DNA from 2 places in the Enterococcus sp. JNUCC 77 genome. Region 2 is predicted to be linked to the other one. Evidence: a T-box and tRNA genes for the amino acid it is inferred to sense, from the RefSeq annotation. Region 2 holds a T-box; the other holds one or more tRNA genes.
What was found. The T-box of region 2 lies ahead of ACVWNY_RS01895 (valine--tRNA ligase). A T-box ahead of a tRNA ligase gene usually reads a tRNA of that ligase, here a tRNA-Val.
Positions count from the first base shown of each region.

Region 1: it has a tRNA-Val gene. The T-box ahead of ACVWNY_RS01895 (valine--tRNA ligase) is inferred to sense a tRNA for this amino acid. The anticodon was not compared.

Region 1 covers NZ_JBTHIG010000001.1:25,044-32,696, forward strand. Annotated here, with positions in the region: rRNA gene ACVWNY_RS00115 (16S ribosomal RNA) at 1-621, shown strand, start outside; rRNA gene ACVWNY_RS00120 (23S ribosomal RNA) at 851-3,763, shown strand; rRNA gene rrf (5S ribosomal RNA) at 3,847-3,962, shown strand; tRNA gene ACVWNY_RS00130 (tRNA-Val) at 3,979-4,051, shown strand; tRNA gene ACVWNY_RS00135 (tRNA-Lys) at 4,055-4,127, shown strand; tRNA gene ACVWNY_RS00140 (tRNA-Leu) at 4,137-4,218, shown strand; tRNA gene ACVWNY_RS00145 (tRNA-Thr) at 4,230-4,302, shown strand; tRNA gene ACVWNY_RS00150 (tRNA-Gly) at 4,330-4,401, shown strand; tRNA gene ACVWNY_RS00155 (tRNA-Leu) at 4,425-4,510, shown strand; tRNA gene ACVWNY_RS00160 (tRNA-Arg) at 4,528-4,601, shown strand; tRNA gene ACVWNY_RS00165 (tRNA-Pro) at 4,621-4,694, shown strand; gene ACVWNY_RS00170 (CtsR family transcriptional regulator) at 4,830-5,297, shown strand; gene ACVWNY_RS00175 (ATP-dependent Clp protease ATP-binding subunit) at 5,303-7,653, shown strand, end outside.
Region 2 covers NZ_JBTHIG010000001.1:357,139-364,791, reverse strand. Annotated here, with positions in the region: gene ACVWNY_RS01905 (HAD family hydrolase) at 1-66, opposite strand, end outside; gene ACVWNY_RS01900 (bifunctional folylpolyglutamate synthase/dihydrofolate synthase) at 53-1,369, opposite strand; gene ACVWNY_RS01895 (valine--tRNA ligase) at 1,447-4,092, opposite strand; T-box leader at 4,147-4,351, opposite strand; gene ACVWNY_RS01890 (redox-sensing transcriptional repressor Rex) at 4,389-5,036, opposite strand; gene thiI (tRNA uracil 4-sulfurtransferase ThiI) at 5,156-6,370, opposite strand; gene ACVWNY_RS01880 (cysteine desulfurase family protein) at 6,381-7,517, opposite strand; gene ACVWNY_RS01875 (hypothetical protein) at 7,643-7,653, opposite strand, start outside.

The DNA of each region.
Region 1 (7,653 bases), 330 kb from region 2:
GACGGGGGCCCGCACAAGCGGTGGAGCATGTGGTTTAATTCGAAGCAACGCGAAGAACCTTACCAGGTCTTGACATCCTTTGACCACTCTAGAGATAGAGCTTCCCCTTCGGGGGCAAAGTGACAGGTGGTGCATGGTTGTCGTCAGCTCGTGTCGTGAGATGTTGGGTTAAGTCCCGCAACGAGCGCAACCCTTATTGTTAGTTGCCATCATTTAGTTGGGCACTCTAGCGAGACTGCCGGTGACAAACCGGAGGAAGGTGGGGATGACGTCAAATCATCATGCCCCTTATGACCTGGGCTACACACGTGCTACAATGGGAAGTACAACGAGTCGCGAAGTCGCAAGGCTAAGCTAATCTCTTAAAGCTTCTCTCAGTTCGGATTGTAGGCTGCAACTCGCCTACATGAAGCCGGAATCGCTAGTAATCGCGGATCAGCACGCCGCGGTGAATACGTTCCCGGGCCTTGTACACACCGCCCGTCACACCACGAGAGTTTGTAACACCCGAAGTCGGTGAGGTAACCTTTATGGAGCCAGCCGCCTAAGGTGGGATAGATGATTGGGGTGAAGTCGTAACAAGGTAGCCGTATCGGAAGGTGCGGCTGGATCACCTCCTTTCTAAGGAAAATTACGGAGACTACACAAGTTTATCTTTATTCGTTCAGTTTTGAGAGGTCTACTCTCAAATCGTTCATTGAAAACTGGATACAAAAAACAAACCAAAAATTTTTAAAACAAACCGAGAACACCGCGTTGAATGAGTTTTTTAATAGTTCAATTGCTTATTTTTATTTATTGGAACTCTATCGCTAGAGGGAAGATAAAGACCCAACCGTAAGGTTGATAAGGTTAAGTGAATAAGGGCGCACGGTGGATGCCTTGGCACTAGGAGCCGATGAAGGACGGGACTAACACCGATATGCTTCGGGGAGCTGTAAGTAAGCTTTGATCCGGAGATTTCCGAATGGGGAAACCCAGCATCTTTAACAGGATGTTACTGTTCAGTGAATACATAGCTGAATGGAGGTAGACGCAGAGAACTGAAACATCTAAGTACCTGCAGGAAGAGAAAGAAAAATCGATTCCCTGAGTAGCGGCGAGCGAAACGGGAAAAGCCCAAACCAAGAGGCTTGCCTCTTGGGGTTGTAGGACTCCGATATGGTAGTTGATTGAAATAATCGAAGGACCTGGAAAGGTCTGCGAGACAGGGTAAAAGCCCCGTAGATGAAATTTGAATCACACCTAGGAGGATCCTGAGTACGGCGGAACACGAGGAATTCCGTCGGAATCCGGGAGGACCATCTCCCAAGGCTAAATACTCCCTAGTGACCGATAGTGAACCAGTACCGTGAGGGAAAGGTGAAAAGCACCCCGGAAGGGGAGTGAAATAGATCCTGAAACCGTGTGCCTACAACAAGTCAAAGCCCGTTAATGGGTGATGGCGTGCCTTTTGTAGAATGAACCGGCGAGTTACGATCCCATGCGAGGTTAAGTCGAAGAGACGGAGCCGTAGCGAAAGCGAGTCTGAATAGGGCGAATGAGTATGTGGTCGTAGACCCGAAACCATGTGATCTACCCATGTCCAGGTTGAAGGTGCGGTAAAACGCACTGGAGGACCGAACCCACGTACGTTGAAAAGTGCGGGGATGAGGTGTGGGTAGCGGAGAAATTCCAAACGAACTTGGAGATAGCTGGTTCTCTCCGAAATAGCTTTAGGGCTAGCCTCAGAGTAAGAATGATGGAGGTAGAGCACTGTTTGGACTAGGGGCCCATCTCGGGTTACCGAATTCAGATAAACTCCGAATGCCATACATTTATCTCTGGGAGTCAGACTGTGAGTGATAAGATCCATAGTCGAAAGGGAAACAGCCCAGACCACCAGCTAAGGTCCCAAAATATATGTTAAGTGGAAAAGGATGTGGGGTTGCACAGACAACTAGGATGTTGGCTTAGAAGCAGCCACCATTTAAAGAGTGCGTAATAGCTCACTAGTCGAGTGACCCTGCGCCGAAAATGTACCGGGGCTAAACATATTACCGAAGCTGTGGATTACACCTTAGGGTGTAATGGTAGGAGAGCGTTCTAAGGGCGTTGAAGGTAGACCGTGAGGACTGCTGGAGCGCTTAGAAGTGAGAATGCCGGTATGAGTAGCGAAAGACAGGTGAGAATCCTGTCCACCGTATGACTAAGGTTTCCTGGGGAAGGCTCGTCCGCCCAGGGTTAGTCGGGACCTAAGCCGAGGCCGAAAGGCGTAGGCGATGGATAACAGGTTGATATTCCTGTACTCGTTGTTTTTGTTTGAGCAATGGAGGGACGCAGTAGGCTAAGAAATCAGACGATTGGAAATGTCTGTCTAAGCAATGAGTCTTAAGATGAGTCAAATGCTTATCTTTATAAGGACAAGTTGTGATGGGGAGGGAAATACAAGTACCGAAGTTTCTGATGTCACACTGCCAAGAAAAGCTTCTAGTGAGAAAACAATGACCCGTACCGTAAACCGACACAGGTAGTCGAGGAGAGTATCCTAAGGTGAGCGAGCGAACTCTCGTTAAGGAACTCGGCAAAATGACCCCGTAACTTCGGGAGAAGGGGTGCTGATCTAACGATCAGCCGCAGTGAATAGGCCCAAGCGACTGTTTATCAAAAACACAGGTCTCTGCAAAATCGAAAGATGAAGTATAGGGGCTGACGCCTGCCCGGTGCTGGAAGGTTAAGAGGAGTGCTTAGCGTAAGCGAAGGTACGAATTGAAGCCCCAGTAAACGGCGGCCGTAACTATAACGGTCCTAAGGTAGCGAAATTCCTTGTCGGGTAAGTTCCGACCCGCACGAAAGGCGTAACGATTTGGGCACTGTCTCAACGAGAGACTCGGTGAAATTTTAGTACCTGTGAAGATGCAGGTTACCCGCGACAGGACGGAAAGACCCCATGGAGCTTTACTGCAGTTTGATATTGAGTGTCTGTACCACATGTACAGGATAGGTAGGAGCCGTAGAAGTCGGGACGCTAGTTTCGACGGAGGCAATGGTGGGATACTACCCTTGTGTTATGGCCACTCTAACCCGCATCACTAATCGTGATGGGAGACAGTGTCAGATGGGCAGTTTGACTGGGGCGGTCGCCTCCTAAAGAGTAACGGAGGCGCCCAAAGGTTCCCTCAGAATGGTTGGAAATCATTCGCAGAGTGTAAAGGCACAAGGGAGCTTGACTGCGAGACCTACAAGTCGAGCAGGGACGAAAGTCGGGCTTAGTGATCCGGTGGTTCCGCATGGAAGGGCCATCGCTCAACGGATAAAAGCTACCCTGGGGATAACAGGCTTATCTCCCCCAAGAGTCCACATCGACGGGGAGGTTTGGCACCTCGATGTCGGCTCGTCGCATCCTGGGGCTGTAGTCGGTCCCAAGGGTTGGGCTGTTCGCCCATTAAAGCGGCACGCGAGCTGGGTTCAGAACGTCGTGAGACAGTTCGGTCCCTATCCGTCGCGGGCGTTGGAAATTTGAGAGGATCTGTCCTTAGTACGAGAGGACCGGGATGGACTTACCGCTGGTGTACCAGTTGTCTTGCCAAAGGCATCGCTGGGTAGCTATGTAGGGAAGGGATAAACGCTGAAAGCATCTAAGTGTGAAGCCCACCTCAAGATGAGATTTCCCATTTCTTAAAGAAAGTAAGATCCCTGAGAGAAGATCAGGTAGATAGGTCAGAAGTGGAAGTGCAGTGATGTACGGAGCGGACTGATACTAATCGATCGAGGACTTAACCAAGATAAAATGGACTCGGAAGTTAAAAAAAGATGGAATGTTTTTTGATCCAGTTTTGAGTGAGCGAAGTTTACTCAACTAAATAGTGTGGTGGCGATAGCAAGAAGGATACACCTGTTCCCATGTCGAACACAGAAGTTAAGCTTTTTAGCGCCGATCGTAGTGAGGGGTTGCCCCTTGTGAGAGTAGGACGTCGCCACGCGAATTTTTTGATTTATGGAGGTTTAGCTCAGCTGGGAGAGCATCTGCCTTACAAGCAGAGGGTCAGCGGTTCGAACCCGTTAACCTCCATATGAGCCGTTAGCTCAGTTGGTAGAGCATCTGACTTTTAATCAGAGGGTCACAGGTTCGAGCCCTGTACGGCTCATAAAGATATGCGGGTGTGGCGGAATTGGCAGACGCACTAGATTTAGGATCTAGCGCCTTCGGGCGTGGGGGTTCAAGTCCCTTCACCCGCATTAAATAAAACGCCGGCTTAGCTCAGTTGGTAGAGCATCTGATTTGTAATCAGAGGGTCGAGGGTTCAAGTCCTTTAGCCGGCACTTTTTTAAGAAAAGCAACGAAAGTTTGCGGAAATAGCTCAGTGGTAGAGCACCACCTTGCCAAGGTGGGGGTCGCGGGTTCGAACCCCGTTTTCCGCTTTCTCTGAAAAGACCAGGGACATGCCGGGGTGGCGGAACTGGCAGACGCACAGGACTTAAAATCCTGCGGTGAGTGATCACCGTACCGGTTCGATTCCGGTCCTCGGCATTAGTACGAATAATGATGCGCCCATAGCTCAACTGGATAGAGTGTTTGACTACGGATCAAAAGGTTAGGGGTTCGACTCCTCTTGGGCGCGTAGTCTTTTTTTATTTTTACGGGAAGTAGCTCAGCTTGGTAGAGCACTTGGTTTGGGACCAAGGGGTCGCAGGTTCGAATCCTGTCTTCCCGATTCTTAGAAGGTGAAAACCTTCTATTTTTTTTACTCATTTTTAAACAGATAAGCTATTACTCTTTCTTTCACATGCTAAATTCGTTATAATTAAGGTCAGAAATAGTCAACAGAAATAGATAATGGGAGAGGATAATAGTGAGTCGAAATACCTCAGATTCAATCGAAGCATATTTGAAGGGTATCTTAGAAGACCATGAAATAATTGAAATCAGGCGAGCGGAAATGGCTCAATTGTTTAATTGCGTACCTTCCCAAATTAATTACGTGATCAATACTCGTTTTACTTTTCAGAGGGGATATATTGTTGAAAGTAAGCGAGGTGGCGGTGGTTATATTCGGATTAGCAAAGTACAGATTTCCGATCAACACTATTTCTTAGAACAGTTAATGAATTCTTTTGGAACGGAAATTTCGGAAGCAAATGCTTTTGGAATTATTCAAAAATTATTTGAAGAGAAAATTGTGACGGAAAATGAAGGAAATTTAATGCTGAGTGCATTGTCGAAAAACACATTGGGAATTAGTCAAATTGAAAATAGATTACGGGCGCGTGTATTACATGGATTTTTAGAACGTTTGAGTTATGAAAAAAAGGAGTGAAATAGATGGATCAATTATATACTGAAAGAGCGAAAGCAGTCTTGACGATTGCCCAACAAGAAGCGAAGTATTTTAAACATCGTTCAGTTGGTTCAGAGCATTTATTATTGGCTTTAGTTATTGAACAACAGGGAATTGCCGGAAAAACCTTGCGTCAAATGAATTCTACAGAAGCAGATATTCGTGAAGAAATTGAAAATATGACTGGTTATGGTTCAGTGACCAATTATGCAGAAGGTAGTTATTTACCTTATTCACCGCGAGCAAAACAAATTTTGATTTTTGCTGATGATGAAGCCAAACGTTTCAATGCTAAATTGGTTGGAACTGAACATATTTTATTGGGCTTACTGCGGGATGATGAGATTTTGGCTTCTCATATTTTAGTCAATCTTGGATTAAGCTTACCTAAGATGCGTCAATTGCTATTACGTAAAATGGGCGTCAACGAATCGATGACTGGTAGCAATGGTCAAAACAATCGTAGAAAACCAGCGAAACAAGCGACAACCAATTCACAAGGGACGCCAACGCTTGATAGTTTGGCTCGTGATATGACCAAACTAGCTCGGGAAAAACGTTTAGATCCAGTGGTAGGTCGCGATAGTGAAGTTCGTCGTGTTGTTCAAATTTTAAGTCGCCGAACTAAAAATAATCCAGTTTTAGTGGGTGAACCCGGTGTTGGTAAGACAGCCATTGTAGAAGGCTTAGCTCAACGAATAATTACGGATGATGTGCCAGAAGACATGCGTGGAAAACGTCTAATGATGTTAGATATGGGCGCATTAGTAGCGGGTACAAAGTATCGTGGTGAATTTGAGGATCGTTTGAAAAAAGTGATTGATGAAATCTATAACGATGGCCAAATTATTTTATTTATTGATGAACTGCATACTTTAATTGGTGCCGGTGGTGCAGAAGGTGCGATCGATGCTTCAAATATTTTGAAACCAGCTTTGGCTCGTGGTGAATTGCAAACAATTGGTGCCACGACTTTAGATGAGTATCAAAAATATATTGAAAAAGATTCTGCATTGGAACGTCGTTTTGCCCGGGTACAGGTGGAAGAACCAACTCCTGAAGAAGCAGAAGAAATCTTAAAAGGCTTACGCCCACGTTATGAAGAACATCATGGGATTAAGATTACTGACGAAGCATTACATGCGGCGGTATCTTTATCAGTTCGTTATATTAATTCTCGTCAACTACCAGATAAAGCCATTGACTTAATGGATGAAAGTGGTGCGAAAGTCCGCTTAGATACGACAGATGAAGAATCTGAATTGGTAGAATTGAAACAAGAATTAGAAAACTTATCAGCAGAAAAAGAAAAAGCGATTCAAAACCAAGACTTTGAATCAGCTGCTCGTCTACGTTTGAAAGAAAAGCAAATGGCACAGGCTGTTGAAGCAGAAGCTTTAAAAGAAGCCAAACAAGAAAAAGGCTATGCGAATGAAGTAACAGAAGAAGATGTCGCTGCAGTGGTTTCTCAGTGGACCGGTGTGCCATTGCAACAATTAGAGAAAAAAGAAAGTCAACGGTTATTGGATTTAGAAAATGTATTGCATAAACGTGTGGTAGGACAAGAAGATGCCGTTAAAGCTATTTCGCGGGCAATTCGTCGGGCTCGGAGTGGTCTGAAAGATCCAAACCGACCAATTGGCTCATTTATGTTCTTAGGTCCAACTGGTGTGGGTAAAACAGAATTGGCGAAAGCATTAGCAGAAGCGATGTTTGGTTCTGAAGAATCATTGATTCGAGTAGATATGTCTGAATATATGGAAAAATTCAGTACGAGTCGGTTGATTGGTTCACCGCCAGGATATGTTGGTTATGACGAAGGTGGTCAGCTAACTGAAAAAATCCGTCAAAAACCTTATGCTGTCATTTTGCTAGATGAAGTTGAAAAAGCCCATCCAGATGTTTTCAATATCTTATTACAAGTTTTAGATGATGGCTACTTAACCGATGCAAAGGGTCGGCGAGTAGACTTTAGAAATACAATTTTAATTATGACATCAAATATCGGCGCCAGAGAAGTCCGCGAAGAAAAGAGTGTCGGCTTTGGAGCTAAAGATATCATGCAAGATCATGTCAGCATGGAAAAACGTATTTTTGAAGAATTGAAACGGACTTATCGTCCAGAATTCTTAAACCGAATTGATGAAACACTAGTATTCCAATCCCTTAATCAAGATCAAATTCATGAAATCGTGAAAATCATGAGCCAGTCAATTGTTGAGCGGATGACCGAGCACGAAATCAAAGTTAAAATTACACCGGCAGCAATCGATGTGATTGGAAAAGTTGGTTTTGATCCGGAATATGGCGCACGACCAATTCGTCGGGCACTCCA
Region 2 (7,653 bases):
ATAAATAGTCTCCGTATCAAACAATAAACCGTCCATATCAAATATTACTCCGTTAAATTTCTTCATCTGCGCCTCCTAAATTTATTAATAATTCCCGCACTTGCGAGATAAAATACAATGATCCAGTGACTAGCAATAAGTCGCCTTCTTCCATATCCTCCAACAATTCAGCTAAACCAAATTGCCACAATGAAACGACTGAGAAATTCTTGTTGTTAAATTTGGCATAACGACTCAAATCTAAGGCTTTTGGATATTCAAAAGTAGTTAGATACACTCTGGAACGAGGAATTTTCGCTAGTAAATTTAACATTTCATCAACATCTTTGGTTTCTAAAGCTGAAAATAAAATTTTTATATTAAAGCCTCGAAATTCAGTTTGAATATTTTCCACTAATCGTTCAATCGCGTGACTATTATGGGCACCATCTAAGATGACTAGTGGTTCATCGCTGATTTTTTCCATCCGACCAGGCCAGCTAGTTTGCGCCAAACCAGTTTGGATATTTTTTTCTATAAAAGGGAGATTCTTTAGCTGGCAATATAAATGATAAAGCTGAATCGCTAAACCAGCATTTTCCACTTGGTGCCGACCTAACAAGGGAACCTTCAAACGGTTTATTTTTCCTGCACCATCAAGATAATTAAATTGTTCACCCCATTGGTTATCTGGTCGTAAATATTCCACTTGATATTCTTTTTGATACTGATAAAGGAGGGCTTGATTCTTTTTAGCAAACTCTTCGATCACAGTTAACGCTTCGGCGGGAATATTTCCAGTCACGACTGGAATCTGAGATTTAATAATTCCCGCTTTTTGGGCAGCAATCTTTTCCAAGGTATTTCCTAGAACATCCATATGGTCATAACCAATCGTTGTAATTGCGGTTAAAATCGGAGACACCACATTAGTAGAATCTAACAAACCACCTAAACCGACTTCTACAATCGCCACATCGACTTGTTTTTCCAAAAAATAATCCAACATCATTGCGGTAATTACTTCAAACTCGGTGATTCCTTGGATCTCTGGCTGCACATCCAATTCAGCGACTAGTGGTTGATATTTTTCGACTAAAGCAATCAAATCCTCATCGGCAATCGGCTGATTATCAATCGCAATCCGTTCGTTGAAACTAGTAATATAAGGAGACGTAAAACTCCCCACGGTAACCCCTGTTGCCCCTAACATATTCCGTAAATAAGTAACAGTAGAACCTTTGCCATTTGTACCGGCGATATGAATCACGGGAACTTTTTTTTCAGGATTCCCTACCTTATCTAATAAAGCTTGCACTCTTTCTAACCCAGGTCGTTGTCCAAATTTTACCCGATTATGAATCCAAGCAATCGCTTCTTCTATTGTCAATCTGACTCACCTCATCTTCAGTATAGCAGAAATGTTCAATAGAAAAAGGATTTGCTTTACGCAAATCCTTCGCTTATTTATCCAATTGTTCGTAAACTTTCGATTCGTTCACTTACAGCTGCTTGTTTTTCTAAATAATCTTTTTCTTTGGCTTTTTCTTCAGCCACAACTTTTTCTGGCGCATTAGCAACAAAGCGTTCATTGGCTAGTTTACCTTGCACCCGTTTCACTTCACTAGTCCATTTTGCCAATTCTTTTTCTAAACGTTTGATTTCTTCATCAATATTAATCAAACCAGCTAAAGGTAGATAGATTTCCGCACCGGTTAACACCGCAGACATCGCCAAATCTGGCGCAATAATATCGGCCGAAATCGTCAATTCTTCTGGATTACAGAAGCGTTCGATGTAATTAGTATTTTCCACTAAGAATGTATCAATTGCTGGGTCATTAGTTTTGATTAACAAAGTAATTGGTTTTGATAAAGGTGTATTTACTTCAGCTCGAATATTCCGCACTGAACGAATCACTTCTTTTAAGACTTCCATTCCTTTAGCCGCGTCAGCATCATCGTATTCTGGATGAACCACAGGATATTCAGCGACTACTAATGATTCACCTGAATGCGGAATTTTACCCCAAATTTCTTCTGTCACAAATGGCATAATTGGGTGTAAAAGACGCAATGTTTGATCTAAAACATAAACTAAAATGCTCTTGTTGGTTTTCTTAGAAGCATCATCTTCACCATATAAAACCTCTTTACTCATTTCAATATACCAATCACAAAAATCATCCCACACAAAATTGTACAATTGACGACCTGCTTCTCCAAATTCAAATTGGTCGAACAAATTCGTTACTTTTTCAACTGTTTGGTTCAAACGAGTTAAAATCCAACGATCAGCTACTGTTTTTTCACCGGTTAAATCAATTTCTTCAACAGTCATGCCTTCTACATTCATCAGGACAAAACGAGAAGCATTCCAAATTTTATTAATGAAATTCCAAGCCGCATCCATTTTTTCATAACTAAAACGCACATCTTGTCCAGGCGCTGAACCATTAGATAAGAACCAACGTAAAGCGTCAGCACCATATTTTTCAATCACGTCCATCGGATCAATTCCGTTACCTAGTGACTTACTCATTTTGCGGCCTTGTTCATCACGAATCAAACCATGAATCAAAACATTTTCAAAGGGGCGTTCTTCAGTAAATGCCAAACTTTGGAAAATCATGCGACTTACCCAGAAGAAAATAATATCGTAACCAGTCACCAATGTATTGGTTGGGAAATAGCGTTTGAAATCAGCAGCCTCAGTATCAGGCCAACCCATTGTTGAAAATGGCCATAAAGCCGAAGAAAACCAAGTATCTAATACATCTGGATCCTGTTCCCAGTTTTCAGCATCTTTGGGTGCTTCCATCCCAACATACATTTCACCAGTTTCTTTATGATACCAAGCTGGAATCCGATGTCCCCACCAAAGCTGACGAGAAATTACCCAGTCATGGACATTGTCCATCCAAGATAGGAAGGTTTGATTGAAACGTTCAGGGAAAAATTTAACTGCATCTTCTGTTTTTTGATTGTCGATGGCTTCCTTTGCTAAAGGCTCCATTTTTACAAACCATTGTGTCGATAATCTTGGTTCAACTACCGCACCACTACGTTCAGAATGACCAACACTATGAGTCATTTTTTCAACTTTGATTAGTCGACCCATTTCCTTCAAGTCAGCAACAATCATTTTTCGGGCAGCAAAACGATCCATGCCAGCATATTTGCCAGCTAAATCATTCATACTACCATCGTCATTCATTACATTTACTCGTGGTAAATCATGACGGTTACCAATCTCAAAGTCATTCGGATCATGAGCAGGAGTGATTTTTACTGCCCCAGTACCAAAATCCATATCCACATAGCTATCGGCAATAATTGGAATTTCTTTATCTACTAACGGTAGGATTGCTGTTTTACCAATTAAATTTTTGTATCTGTCATCGTCAGGATGAACTGCAATCGCAGTATCCCCTAACATTGTTTCTGGTCGAGTTGTCGCAATTTCTAATACACCGCTGCCGTCAGTTAACGGATACGATACATGATAAAACGCACCTTCTAAATCTTTATGAATAACTTCAATATCAGATAAAGCTGTCCGCGCTTGTGGGTCCCAGTTAATAATATATTCTCCGCGATAGATTAAATCTTTTTCGTACAGTGAAACGAAAACTTTTTTAACGGCGTCAGATAAGCCATCATCAAGAGTAAAACGTTCCCGTTTATAATCCAATGATAAACCAAGCTTGGCCCATTGTTCCCGAATATGGCCGGCATATTCTTCTTTCCAATCCCAGACTTGTTCCACAAATTTTTCCCGACCTAAGTCATAACGAGAGACACCTTGTTCTTTAAGTTTTTCTTCTACTTTGGCTTGGGTTGCAATCCCGGCATGGTCCATCCCAGGAAGCCATAAAGTATCAAAGCCTTGCATTCTTTTTTGACGAATAATCATATCTTGTAAGGTTGTATCCCAAGCGTGTCCTAAATGTAATTTCCCGGTTACGTTTGGCGGTGGAATCACAATTGAATAAGGTTTTGCATCGGGGTTTTCTGATGGTTTAAATAAATCTTGGTCTAGCCATTTTTGATAACGACCCGCTTCCACTGCTTGTGGATCAAACTTTGTCGCTAAATTATTTTCTTCTGTCATATTAATCGCTCCTTTTTTTCTGATCAAACAAAAAAGCCCTAAAACATCGAAATGTTTTAGGACGTAATTTACGCGGTACCACCTAATTTGCAGACTTGCTGCCTCTTTGACATGAGTTAACGGTCATGACGCGAATCAGCCTACTAATTTCAGCCAATTTACTCACAAGCTACCTTCCAACTGTCTTTGAAAATGTTTCAGCCAGGCATTTTCTCTCTGAAAAGCGTACAGTCGTACTCCTCTTGATCATCGTATGACCAATTCTACAATGAAGTATACAACTTGTAAAGACCAAGCTAGCTGGGATTGACCATTTCATCGAAATAAATTAACGACTGTAGCTCCGAAGTCAAATCAATATAGCGAATATTAACATTTTCTGGCACATTTAAAGGATCAGGAGCAAAATTTAAAATTGCTGTTACACCGTTTTTAACAACAATATCAATCGCTTCTTGCGCATACCGACTTGGCACGGTTGAAATTGCCACTTGAATATTTTCTTTGACAAAAACTTCCGGTAACTCTGATAAATCATGGACCAAAAAACCATCAATAATTTGACCGATTTTATTTGGGTCGTTATCAAATGCACAAACAATATTCAAATTATCATTTCTACGGAAATTATTTTTTAGCAATGCTTGACCAAGATTACCCACACCAATCAATGCAATCTTTTTTTCTTCTTTCGTATCTAAAATACCACTAAAAACGGTGATCAAATCTTTTACATTATAACCATAACCACTGCGACCTAACTCACCAAAATGGGAAAAATCTCGTCGAATTGTTGCAGAGCCCACTTGCGTCAGATTTGCCAATTCAGAGGATTTTATTCGGGTAATATTTTTTGCATTTAATTCCTTTAAGCAACGTAAATATAAAGAGAGTCTTTTCGTAGTGGCTTTTGAAATTGCAGGTTTTTCCTTCATTTTTTCCATTTCAATCCACTCCTTGTTATTGTTTTCACATATTATCATAACATGTATCAAGAATCGTTACAAATAAGATTTCAAATAAAAAAACCACCAAATTACGAAAATTTGATGGCAAAAACTTTTTATAATAAATCAGCAAAGGCGTCAACCATTTCTTGTTGACTCTTCTCTGGTGTGATGGCTTCTATTTTTAAACCAGTTAACGCACGAGCTATCATTCCTTCAATATCTAAGCGGGTCTCTAATGCTTGGACTTTATCAAGTTTTGGTCGGGTTTTTGGTTGTGGCGGTGCAAAAATCGTACAGCAATCTTCAAAAGGTTGGATTGCTAACTCAAAAGTATCGATTTTTTCGGCTAATTCGATAATTTCTGTTTTATCCATTGTTACCACTGGACGAATAATCGGTGTCGTCGTCACTTCATTAATTGCCAACATGCTGTGTAATGTCTGAGAAGCTACTTGACCTAGCGATTCACCGTTGATAATTACTAAACCTTTTCGCCTTTCACGAATGGCATCCGTTATTCGCAACATCATACGACGGGTAATGGTCATCCAGTAACCTTGGGGTGTATGTTTTTTAATTTCTTCTTGAATTTCTGTAAAAGGAACTTCAATAAATTGGATGCTACCAACATATGGTGTTAGTTTTTCTGTTAAATCTTTGGCCTTTTGTAAAGCTTGTTCGCTGGTATACGGTGGCGATGCAAAATGGACTGCTTCAATTTCGACACCACGTTTCATTGCTAAATATCCTGCCACTGGCGAATCAATTCCACCTGACAACATCAACATTCCACGACCGCTAGTTCCTACTGGCAACCCGCCTGCACCTTTAATTGTTGCAAAAGATAAAAAGGCTGCATCACGACGAATTTCCACACGTAAATTAATATCTGGTCGTTTCATTTGAGCTTTGATATCTGGAAAAACATCTACGACTGCTTGACCTAAAAATTGTTGTAAATCATGGGTATTCATTTCAAACCCATGATCACTTCTTTTAGCTGTGATTTTAAAAGTTTCTTCACCAGTATAAATTTCTCGCATAATATCTTCTGCTACTGCTCTTAATGCTTCCGGTGTTTTTTCAACCCGGATACTAGGAGAAAAATTTTGAATTCCAAAAACTTTTTGTAGCTTTGGAATCACCAAGTTAGAATCTTCTCCATTTAAAATTAAATGCATCCGATCACGGTCGGCATGAATTTTTAAAGCAGGAAACTCAATAAGCGCACCGCGAACATTTTGTGCCAATTGCATAATAAAACTCCGGCGATTTTTTCCTTTTGTTGATAGTTCACCGTAACGAACCATAATTTCTGTATATTGCAAGAGAATCCTCCTAATTAATTTTGTTGAATTTTTCGTAGATATGATTGAAAACCACCATAAATTGTTCTATTTCAGCCATCGTATTGCTTTCATCTAAGCTGACGCGAATTGCTGTTGTCGCCAATTCATGAGGAATCTTCATGGCGCCTAAGGTTGAACTATCAGCTTTTTTCTTGCTAGAACAAGCACTGGTAGTCGAAACAAAAATTTGTTTTTCCTCCAAAGCATGAACCAATACTTCCCCACGAATATCTTTAATCCCAAAAGTTAAGATATGGGGCGCGGCATGTTCATCTCCCGAGAAAACGGTGACTTTATCATAGCGCTTCAATGCAGCTTTCAAAGCTTGACGCAAGCTATTCAAATGATCTGGATACACTTTTTCTAAATGAATCCGTAGCGCTTTACTCATGGCAACAATTCCCGGTGTATTTTCGGTACCACTGCGTTGCCCATTTTCTTGTCCGCCGCCATTAATTAAAGGCATTAATTTTCGGCCAGTTTTCCAATAATTAAAACCAACACCACGAGGACCATGAAACTTATGGGCTGAAAAAGTAGCAAAATCTACCCGTGGTGTTAGCCACAAGCTTTGATCAACTTTCCCAATAGCTTGCACAGCATCAACATGAAAGTGAATGGTTGGAAAATCTGCCAATAGCTCACTAATTTCTTGAATCGGCTGTAACGCGCCCATTTCATTATTCACGGCCATCACTGATACTAGAATAGTTTCTGGACGAATCAATTTTTTCAATTCAGCAATCTCCACGCGGCCAGATGAATCTACCGGCACAACACTGACATCAAATCCTTGCGTTGCTAATTGTTCCGCCGTATTTCTAACAGCCGAATGTTCAACACTGGAGATGATCAAATGATTACCAAAATCTTTTTTGGCCCACGCAGTACCTTTGAGGACCCAGTTGTCCCCTTCTGTCCCACCACTAGTAAAGAAAATTTCTTGTGGCTTGACTTGAATTAATTCAGCAATTTGTTTACGAGCTTGTTGCAGTAAACGATGCGCTTGACTCCCCAAGTCATGTAAACTTGAGGGATTTCCTATGATACGTTGACTCGTTTTTACATATGTATCTAAAGCTTGCGGATAAATCGGCGTGGTAGCACTATTATCAAAATAAATCATTTATTTACCTTCCTTCAAAAATTCTTTCTCATTATAACGGGTAATTCACTCAACGTAAAGCGCAGATGTCTTCATAAATTAAGGACAAAAAAAGCAGTTTAACCAAATAAAATAAAAAATTCTGTTTATTCCCGTT